One region of the Streptomyces sp. RLA131 genome, then DNA from elsewhere that is predicted to be linked to it. Evidence: riboswitches for the same ligand, from Rfam matches in the RefSeq annotation. Region 1 holds a riboswitch; the other holds the start of a gene.

Region 1 (5,017 bases):
CACAGCTCCATCACCGCGGCCGGGGGCAGCGGGATGCCCACCGCGCCACCGGGGTTGAGGACGATGCCCACCTTGGGGGGCAGCCCGCGGGCGAACTCCCGTACCGGGGCGACCGCGAAGGACAGTCCGTTGGCCGCCTGCAGGAACTGCTGCTCGGAGCTGAAGACCGGTACGTAGACGACACCGTCGAGCTCGACGGTGGCCAGGTCGAGGTCACGGCTGTCCGGGCCGCCGCCCGCGGGCAGCGGCACCCACACCTGGGAGCGGCCGAGGACCTCCAGGACCCGGGCGGTCGCGCCGGGGTCGCCCATGGCGGCGGAGAGGACCTCTTCGAGTTCATTGGCGGGCCAGCCGCCGTAGGCCACCGCCGGGGCGATTCCGTCCGGTATGCGCTGCGCCGGGATCTCCATATGGAAACCCTATCGGGTAAGCCGAGCGGCCTCGACGGACACGTATGGTGACTGTCGAGTTGCGGAGAGTCACGTCATCTTCTCAGGATGGAGCAGGAAGGCATCAACCCCTACCTTTTGGGAGAAACACGGACATGCGTACCAGCAAGCTCGCCGCCGCCGCCATAGCCGCCGCGCTCAGCGGATCGCTCGTCCTGGGCGTCACCGGTGCCGCAGGCGCGACCGCCCACGCTCCGTCCCGTACCCACGCCTCCGCCGTGGTCTCCGACCCGGCCCAGACGCCCGCCGCCGGCCCGGTCACGGATGTCCTCGCCAAGCTGGCCGACACCCTCTCGGCCGGCGCGAAGCTGAGCCAGGAGGCCCAGGCCGACCAGCCGGACAGTGCCCGCCTCCAGGAGATGCAGCGCAACCTGACGGCGGCGACCGAGCAGCTCTCCAGCTCGCTGGGCATGGCGGCGGCCGCCGCCAAGGCAGCCGCCGGCACCCAGGGCGAGGGCCACGCCACGCCGATCGATGACGCGATGACCAAGGTCAACGACCAGCTCAAGACGCTGACCACGGATGTCACCGCGCTCGTCGCGGCGATCGGCAACAAGGACTTCGCCAAGATCACGGCCCTGATCCCCAAGATCCTCGCGGACCTGACCGCCCTGGTGACCTCGGTGCCGGCCATCCTGAACGCCCTGCTCGCCGGGCTGCTGCCCTTCCCGCTGCCGATCGGGCTCGAGAACGGCGCGTCCCCGGCCGACCAGACCACCCCGGCTGCTCCGGCGGACCAGGCCGCCCCGGCGGACCAGGCTGCTCCGGCGACCCCGGCCGCCCCGGCCGACCAGGCCGCCCCGGCTGCTCCGGCCGCCCCGGCGGACCAGGCCGCTCCGGCGGACCAGCAGGTCGCCGGCGCCCCCGCCGTGGCGCAGCTCCCGCAGGGCGGCGGTGCGGGCGCCAACTGATCACCGGCCGCTCCACCGCCGTACCGCCGTACCGCCGCGGCCCGGGCCGCTCAGCCGTCGAACGTGATGGCACCGAGCGCCCGGGCCGCCGCGCGGTCCAGCAGCACCGTCGATTCGCACGCGCCCGGCAGCCTCCCGGCCTCGGCCGCCGCCAGCAGCCGCCGTGACGCCCTGCGGTGCCGGGCCATCGCGTACGCGGACACCCGTCGGCCACGCGAGCGCTGCCCGTCGCGGGCGGCCTCCTCGGTCACGTCGAGCAGCAGCAGATGCAGGCCCCGGCCGCGCCCGGCGGCCTGCCGGGCGAGCCAGTTCCGTACCCACGGCAGCGTCCCGCAGTCGTGGACGACGACGCTCTCGCCGGAGCGCAGCGCCCGCCGCATCCCGGCGTAGTGCGCGATCCGCACCAGCGGCCGGTACAGGGCGTAGGGCAGGCGGGCCGGCATCCGGGCCGCCCAGCGCAGCCGTACCTCCTGGGAGTCGACCAGCCGGGCACCCGTGGCGCGCCGCATCAGGGTGCTCTTGCCGCCGCCGGGCAGGCCGGAGACGACCAGCACGTCACCGGCGGGGTAGTTGAGGGTGTGCACGGCCCGCTCCCGCAGGTCGGTCAGCGGCCGCGGCCGGGCGCCGGCTCCGGCTCTTGTCCCGGTTCCGGACAGCGTCCGTACCGCGTACGCACCGCCGGATCGCACCAGCACAGCGATCGCCCTCCCCCGGTCCCAGAGTTTCAAGAAATGGTAATGGGAAGACCAACGGATCCCCTATCGCCCGACCGGGATCGGGACCGGGCCGGGACGGGGCCGGGACACGATCGCGACAAGACCCGGAGCCCGTGCAATGATGGCGGCTCAATCTCATACAGGCCGTTCGAGGCCGCGCGGGAGAGCTCCGTCCGGGTCAACCGGAAGGGCGCCGAAGGAGCAAGTCCTCCCTTGAATCTCTCAGGCACCGTTACCGCGCGGACGAGGCACATCTGAAAAGCGGGCGGCATCCGGCACCGGACTCCGCCCCACCCAAGGTGCAAACCGTGGCCGCAGGGCTCACGGTGAACCTCTCAGGTTCCGATGACAGATGGGGAGGAGTCCTCGCCACGCCTGCATTGGGAGCCCCATGACCGACGTCGCCCTTCCGCGCCGTACCGCGCTCGACGCGCTGCACCGCGCGCTCGGCGCCACCATGACCGACTTCGCCGGCTGGGACATGCCGCTGCGCTACGGCAGCGAGCGCGACGAGCACCACGCGGTACGGACCCGGGCCGGGCTCTTCGACCTCTCCCACATGGGCGAGATCACCGTCACCGGCCCGCAGGCGGCCGAGGCGCTGGACTTCGCGCTGGTCGGCCACATCTCCGCGGTCGCCGTCGGCCGGGCCCGCTACACGATGATCTGCCGGGAGGACGGCGGCATCCTGGACGACCTGATCGTCTACCGGCTGGGCGACACCGAGTTCATGATCGTCGCCAATGCCTCCAACGCCCAGGTCGTGCTCGACGCCGTCACCGAACGGGCCGCCGGTTTCACGGCGGAGGTACGGGACGACCGGGACGCGTACGCGCTGATCGCCGTCCAGGGGCCTCAGTCGCCGGGCATCGTGAAGTCGCTGACCGACGCCGACCTGGACGGCCTGAAGTACTACGCCGGGCTGCCCGGCACCGTCGCCGGCGTCCCGGCGCTGATCGCCCGCACCGGCTACACCGGCGAGGACGGCTTCGAACTGTTCGTGGCCCCCGCCGACGCGGAGAAGCTCTGGCAGGCGATCACCGACGCGGGCGCCCCCGCGGGCCTGGTCCCGTGCGGGCTGTCCTGCCGGGACACCCTGCGCCTGGAGGCCGGGATGCCGCTGTACGGGCACGAGCTGAGCACCGCGCTCACCCCCTTCGACGCCGGGCTGGGCCGGGTCGTGAAGTTCGGCAAGCCGGGTGACTTCGTGGGCCGCGAGGCGCTGCTGGCGGCCGCGGACCGGCCGGTCCGCTCGCTGGTCGGCCTGGTCGCCGAGGGCCGCCGGGTCCCCCGCGCGGGCTACCCGGTGGTGGCGGGCGGCGCGGTGGTCGGCGAGGTCACCTCCGGCGCCCCGTCCCCGACCCTGGGCCGGCCGATCGCGATGGCGTACGTGGACGCCGCGTACGCCGCTCCCGCTGCCGCCTCCGCGTCGGGTATCGCCGTGGACATCCGGGGCAGCCACGAACCGTACGAGGTCGTGGCCCTGCCCTTCTACAAGCGCACCCGCTGACCCTTTTCACCAGCACCTCACCGCATCCAGGAGAATCAGGACATGAGCAACCCCCAGCAGCTGCGCTACAGCAAGGAGCACGAGTGGGTCTCCGCCGCCGAGGCGGGCGTCTCCACCGTGGGCATCACCTCGCACGCCGCCGACGCGCTCGGTGACGTCGTGTACGTCCAGCTCCCGGAGGTCGGCTCCACGGTCACCGCGGGCGACACCTGCGGCGAGCTGGAGTCGACCAAGTCGGTCAGCGACCTGTACGCGCCGGTCACCGGAGAGGTCACCGAGGTCAACCAGGACGTCGTGGACGACCCGGCACTGGTGAACTCCGCCCCGTTCGAGGGCGGTTGGCTGTTCAAGGTGAAGGTGGGCGAGGAGCCGGGCGACCTGCTCTCCGCCGACGAGTACGCCGCCTTCACCGGCAACTGATCCTCCTGGCCCTCCTGGCCTTTCTGACCCTCAGCCCCTCGGGATGATGATGTCTCTCCTCAACAGTTCCCTGCACGAGCTCGACCCCGACGTCGCCGCCGCCGTCGACGCCGAGCTCCACCGCCAGCAGTCCACCCTCGAGATGATCGCCTCCGAGAACTTCGCCCCCGTGGCGGTCCTCCAGGCCCAGGGCTCGGTCCTCACCAACAAGTACGCCGAGGGCTACCCCGGCCGCCGCTACTACGGCGGCTGCGAGCACGTCGACGTCGTCGAGCAGCTCGCCATCGACCGCGTCAAGGCGCTCTTCGGCGCCGAGCACGCCAACGTACAGCCGCACTCGGGCGCGCAGGCCAACGCGGCCGCGATGTTCGCGCTGCTCTCCCCCGGCGACACGATCCTCGGCCTGAGCCTGGCCCACGGCGGGCACCTCACCCACGGCATGAAGATCAACTTCTCCGGCAAGCTCTACAACGTGGTCCCGTACCACGTGGACGCCGAGACCGGTCTGGTCGACATGGACGAGGTCGAGCGCCTCGCCAAGGAGAACAGCCCCAAGCTGATCGTCGCCGGCTGGTCCGCCTACCCGCGCCAGCTCGACTTCGCCGCCTTCCGCCGGATCGCCGACGAGGTCGGCGCCTATCTGATGGTCGACATGGCGCACTTCGCGGGCCTGGTCGCGGCGGGGCTCCACCCCTCCCCGGTCCCGTACGCGGACGTGGTCACCACCACGACCCACAAGACCCTGGGCGGCCCGCGCGGCGGCGTCATCCTGTCCAGGGCCGAGCTCGCCAAGAAGATCAACTCCGCGGTCTTCCCCGGCCAGCAGGGCGGCCCGCTGGAGCACGTCATCGCGGCCAAGGCCGTCGCCTTCAAGGTCGCCGCGAGCGAGGACTTCAAGGACCGCCAGGTCCGTACCCTCGAAGGCGCGAAGATCCTCGCCGACCGCCTGGTCCAGCCCGACCTGGCCGAGGCCGGCGTCTCGGTGCTGTCCGGCGGCACCGACGTCCACCT
Region 2 (5,017 bases), 4.8 Mb from region 1:
CACCGAGCGCATCGTGACGGCTGCCTGAGGAGCTACCCCTCGTACTCGTCGAGCGGCGGGCACGAGCAGACCAGGTTCCGGTCGCCGTAGGCGCCGTCTATACGACGCACCGGAGGCCAGTACTTGTCCGCCGGCGACACCCCGGCCGGGAACACCGCCTCCTGACGGGAGTACGGGTGCTCCCACTCGCCGCCGAGTGCGGCAGCGGTGTGCGGCGCGTTGCGCAGCGGGTTGTCATCCGCCGGCCAGAGACCGGAGCCGACCTTGTCGATCTCCGCGCGGATCGAGATCATCGCCTGGCAGAAGCGGTCCAGTTCCGCCAGGTCCTCGCTCTCGGTCGGCTCGATCATCAGCGTCCCGGCCACCGGGAACGACATCGTCGGCGCGTGGAAGCCGTAGTCGATCAGGCGCTTGGCGACGTCGTCGACCGTCACGCCCGTCTCCTTGGTCAGCGGCCGCAGGTCGATGATGCACTCGTGCGCCACCAGCCCGCCGGGGCCGGTGTAGAGCACCGGGTAGTGCGGTTCCAGCCGCTTGGCCATGTAGTTGGCGCCCAGCACCGCGACCTGCGTGGCGGCCTTGAGCCCCTCGGCGCCCATGAGCCGTACGTACGCCCACGAGATCGGCAGTATGCCGGCCGAGCCGAACGGGGCCGCGGAGACCGGGCCGACGCCGGTCGCCGGACCGGCCTCGGGCTGGAGCGGATGGTTCGGCAGATACGGGGCCAGGTGGGCGCGGACCGCGACCGGGCCGACACCCGGGCCACCGCCGCCGTGCGGGATGCAGAAGGTCTTGTGCAGGTTGAGGTGGGACACATCGCCGCCGAAGTGGCCCGGCTTGGCAAGCCCCACCAGGGCGTTGAGGTTGGCGCCGTCCACGTAGACCTGGCCGCCGGCGTCGTGCACGGCGGCGCAGATCTCACCGATGTGCTCCTCGAACACACCGTGGGTGGAGGGGTAGGTGACCATCAGCACGGCCAGTTCGTCCGCGTACTGCTCGATCTTGGCGTGCAGGTCGGCGATGTCCACCTCGCCGTCGTCGCTGGTGCGCACGACGACCACCCGCATACCGGCCATGACCGCGCTGGCCGCGTTGGTGCCGTGCGCGGAGGACGGGATGAGGCAGACCGTGCGCCCGGTGTCACCGTTGGCCCGGTGGTACGCGCGGACCGCGAGCAGACCCGCCAACTCGCCCTGGGAACCGGCGTTGGGCTGGATGCTGACCTTGTCGTAACCGGTGACCTCGGCGAGCTGCTCCTCCAACTCCCGGATGAGCGTGAGGTATCCGGCGGCCTGCTCGGCCGGCGCGAAGGGGTGCAGCGCGCCGAACTCGGGCCAGGTGACCGGCTCCATCTCCGTCGTGGCGTTCAGCTTCATCGTGCAGGAGCCGAGCGGGATCATGCCCCGGTCCAGCGCGTAGTCCCGGTCCGCGAGGCGGCGCAGGTAGCGCAGCATGGCGGTCTCGGAGCGGTGCTGGTGGAAGACGGGGTGGGTGAGGTAGGTATCGGTGCGCAGCAGCGCCTCCGGAAGGGTGTCCCCGGTGGCCGCGTCCAGCGCCTCGATGTCACCGGGCCCGACCCCGAACGCGCCCCAGACGGCGGCGAGCTGGTCGCGACCGGTGGTCTCGTCACAGGCGATGCCGACCAGATCGGCGTCCGTCTGCCACAGGTTGACCCCGGCCTCGCGGGCGGCGGTCACGACCTCGGCGGCCCGGCCCGGCACCCGGGCGGTGACCGTGTCGAAGAAGGCGTCCGTCGTGACCTCGACACCGCCGGCCCGCAGCCCCTGGGCGAGGATCGCCGCGTAGCGGTGGGTGCGGCTCGCGATGCCGCGCAGGCCGTCGGGGCCGTGGTAGACCGCGTACATCCCGGCCATCACGGCCAGCAGGACCTGCGCGGTGCAGATGTTGCTGGTGGCCTTCTCCCGGCGGATGTGCTGCTCACGGGTCTGCAGGGCCAGCCGGTACGCCTTGTTGCCGTCGGCGTCCACCGACACGCCGACCAGGCGGCCGGGCAGGCTGCGGGCGAACTGCGCGCGCACCGCCATGTATCCGGCGTGCGGGCCGCCGAAGCCCATGGGTACGCCGAAGCGCTGGGTGGTGCCGACCGCGATGTCCGCGCCCAGTTCGCCGGGCGAGGTGAGCAGGGTCAGCGCCAGCAGGTCGGCGGCGACGGTGACGATCGCGCCCAGGCCGTGGGCCTGCTCCACGACCGGCCGCAGGTCACGGACCGCGCCGGAGGCACCCGGGTACTGGAGCAGGACGCCGAAGACACCGCGTTCGGCCACCTCGGCCGGGATGCCGGCCGAGAGGTCGGCGACGACGACCTCGACGCCGGTGGGCTCGGCGCGGGTCCGCAGCACGGCGGTGGTCTGCGGGAAGGTGTCGGCGTCGACCAGGAAGACACCGTTCTTGACCTTGCCGACCCGGCGGGACAGCGCCATCGCCTCGGCGGCGGCGGTGCTCTCGTCGAGCAGCGAGGCCCCCGAGGTGGGCAGTCCGGTGAGGTCGGCGACCACGGTCTGGAAGTTCAGCAGCGCCTCCAGGCGGCCCTGCGAGATCTCCGGCTGGTAGGGCGTGTACGCGGTGTACCAGGCCGGGTTCTCCATGACGTTGCGCAGGATCACCGGCGGGGTGAAGGTGCCGTAGTAGCCGAGCCCGATCATGGGGTGAAGGACCTGGTTGCGGTCGGCCAGCGCGCGCAGTTCGGCGGTCACCTCGGCCTCGGTACGGGCGGCCGGCATGCGCAGCGCCTCGGCGCTCCTGATGGCGTCCGGCACCGCGGCGGCGGTCAGCTCGTCGAGTGAGCCGTACCCGACCTGGGCCAGCATCTTGTCCTGCGCGGACCGGTCGGGCCCGATGTGGCGGCCGGCGAACGGAATGCCGCGTTCCAGCTCGGAGAGGGGGATGCGGTGGGCGGTCATCTGCGGAGGCCTCCTGGTCTGACGCGCTCGGGCGAGGCGCTGGTCTGACTCCAATGGGGCCTCCCCCTCTGTCATCTGAACCTGAGAGCTTCACCGTCCCGTCTGCACGGAACGGCTTTCACCGTCGGTGAGAAACGGCTTTCGCCGTCGCTGCTTTCCAGAGTGACCTCACCCGTGCGGTACGGATGCCTGAGAGATTCCGGGGAGGAGTTGCTCCTTCGGCGCCCGGCCTGCGCGACGCTGCGCTTCCGGGACTCTCCCGCATGGGGTCTGCGGCCGCTGTCAGCCTACCAGCGTGACTTCCGCGAGCGGCATGTGACAGAAAGTGGCTTTCATGCCTAAATAGGATCAATCACTAGTTGTTGGAGGAACCGTGCAGACCGGTATCGATCCGCGCAGCCTGATCGGCCGCAGGGCCTTCGACCTCAACGGAGTGAAGATCGGCACCGTCGACGAGGTCTACCTCGACGACGCCACCGGACGCCCCGAATGGGCCGCCGTCCGGACCGGGCTGTTCAGCCGTGACGCCTTCGTGCCCCTGGAGCCCAGTCAGTTCGTCGATGACCATCTCATCGTCCCCTTCGACAAGGCTCTGATCAAGGACGCACCCGACTTCGGCGTGGGCCGGCATCTCTCGCCCGAGCAGGAACTCCAGCTCTACCATCACTACGGCCTCGAAGTACCGCCCGCCGCCGTCGGCGACCACGACTTCGGCACCCTCGCCGGCGACGCCTGACCCCTGCCCCGGGGTGCGGCGGCCTCGCGCCGTCACCGCGGGGGCGGCGGGGGCAGTGGGGGCGGCGGGGGCGGCACCAGGGGCAGCGGGTCCGCGGGCTCCAGGTCGGGTGCCTCCACGGGGAACGTCCGCACCCGCCCCGGCGCCGGCGATCCCGGCTCCTCGAAGCGCACCGTGACCCGGCCCACCCCGCTGCCCTGCACCCAGCCCGCGCCGTGGACGGCATGCCGCACATCCTGGCCCGGCAGCCAGCGCCGCGCGGGGACGGCCGGCTCCTCCTGCGCCGGCTCCAGCGGGGCCGCGGCCGCCTCCTGCTCGGCGGCGAGACCCTCGGCGGCCGCCGCCTGCGCGAACAGATCCTCCTGGGTGAAGTCGGCGAGGCCCGCGACACCCACCCCGAGCAGCCTGACGCCGCCCGTGGTGTCGACGGCCTCTATCAGCCGTCCCGCCGTCTCCCGCACCACCGCCGGGTCGTCGGTCGGCGCCCGCAGCGTCTCGGAGCGCGTCAGGGTACTGAAGTCGTACCGCCGGACCTTGATCACCACGGTGCGCCCGGAGCGCCCGGCGCCCCGCAGCCGCTTCACGCAACGGTCGGCCAGCCGGTCCAGCTCGGCCCGGACCCGTATCCGGTCCGTCAGGTCCACGTCGAAGGTGTCCTCGACCGAGATGGACTTGTGCTCCCGCTCCGCGACCACCGGCCGGTCGTCCAGTCCGGCCGCCATCGCGTACAGCGACGCCCCGTGCGCCTTGCCCAGCAGCCGGACGAGCTCCGCCTCCCCCGCGTGCCGCACCTCCGCGATGGTGCCGAGCCCGGCCCTCCGCAGAACCTCGGCGGTGGCCGGGCCGACCCCTGGCAGTGTGCGCGCCGGCATGGGGGCGAGCAGCTCGCGCTCGGTGCCCGGCTCGACCACGACCAGCCCGTCGGGCTTGGCCTCCTCCGAGGCGATCTTGGCGAGCAGCTTGGAGGCGGCGAGCCCGACCGACGCGGTGAGCCCGGTGGCCGCCCTGATGTCCGCGCGCAGCTTCTCCGCGACGGCCCGGGGGCGGTCACCGATACCGCCGGCCTCCAGATCGACGAATGCCTCGTCCAGGCTCAGCGGCTCCACCAACGGCGACAGCTGTCCGAGCAGCCCCATCACCACCTCGCTGACCTGGCGGTACAGCTCGAAGCGCGGGATCAGATAGGCGGCGTTCGGACAGAGCCGCCGAGCGTGCGCCATGGCCATCGCCGAGTGCACCCCGTGCACCCGCGCCTCGTACGAGGCCGTCGCGACCACCCCGCGCGGCCCCACACCACCGACGATCACCGGCTTTCCGCGCAGGGACGGCTTCGACCCCTGCTCGACGGCGGCGAAGAACG

The links. A riboswitch is a leader RNA that binds a small molecule or an ion and turns the genes downstream of it on or off. The one in region 1 is predicted to bind glycine.
Region 2: another riboswitch for glycine. It lies ahead of gcvP (aminomethyl-transferring glycine dehydrogenase); the one in region 1 lies ahead of gcvT (glycine cleavage system aminomethyltransferase GcvT).

What each region holds. Positions count from the first base shown of each region.
Region 1 covers NZ_JBWDOQ010000002.1:5,925,387-5,930,403, reverse strand. Annotated here, with positions in the region: gene RWE79_RS27835 (enhanced serine sensitivity protein SseB) at 1-410, opposite strand, end outside; gene RWE79_RS27830 (hypothetical protein) at 545-1,360, shown strand; gene RWE79_RS27825 (AAA family ATPase) at 1,411-2,055, opposite strand; glycine riboswitch at 2,226-2,324, shown strand; gene gcvT (glycine cleavage system aminomethyltransferase GcvT) at 2,468-3,586, shown strand; gene gcvH (glycine cleavage system protein GcvH) at 3,629-4,006, shown strand; gene glyA (serine hydroxymethyltransferase) at 4,056-5,017, shown strand, end outside.
Region 2 covers NZ_JBWDOQ010000002.1:1,152,736-1,157,752, forward strand. Annotated here, with positions in the region: gene RWE79_RS06180 (DUF5999 family protein) at 1-28, shown strand, start outside; gene gcvP (aminomethyl-transferring glycine dehydrogenase) at 33-2,921, opposite strand; glycine riboswitch at 3,089-3,193, opposite strand; gene RWE79_RS06190 (PRC-barrel domain-containing protein) at 3,295-3,657, shown strand; gene RWE79_RS06195 (DNA polymerase IV) at 3,690-5,017, opposite strand, start outside.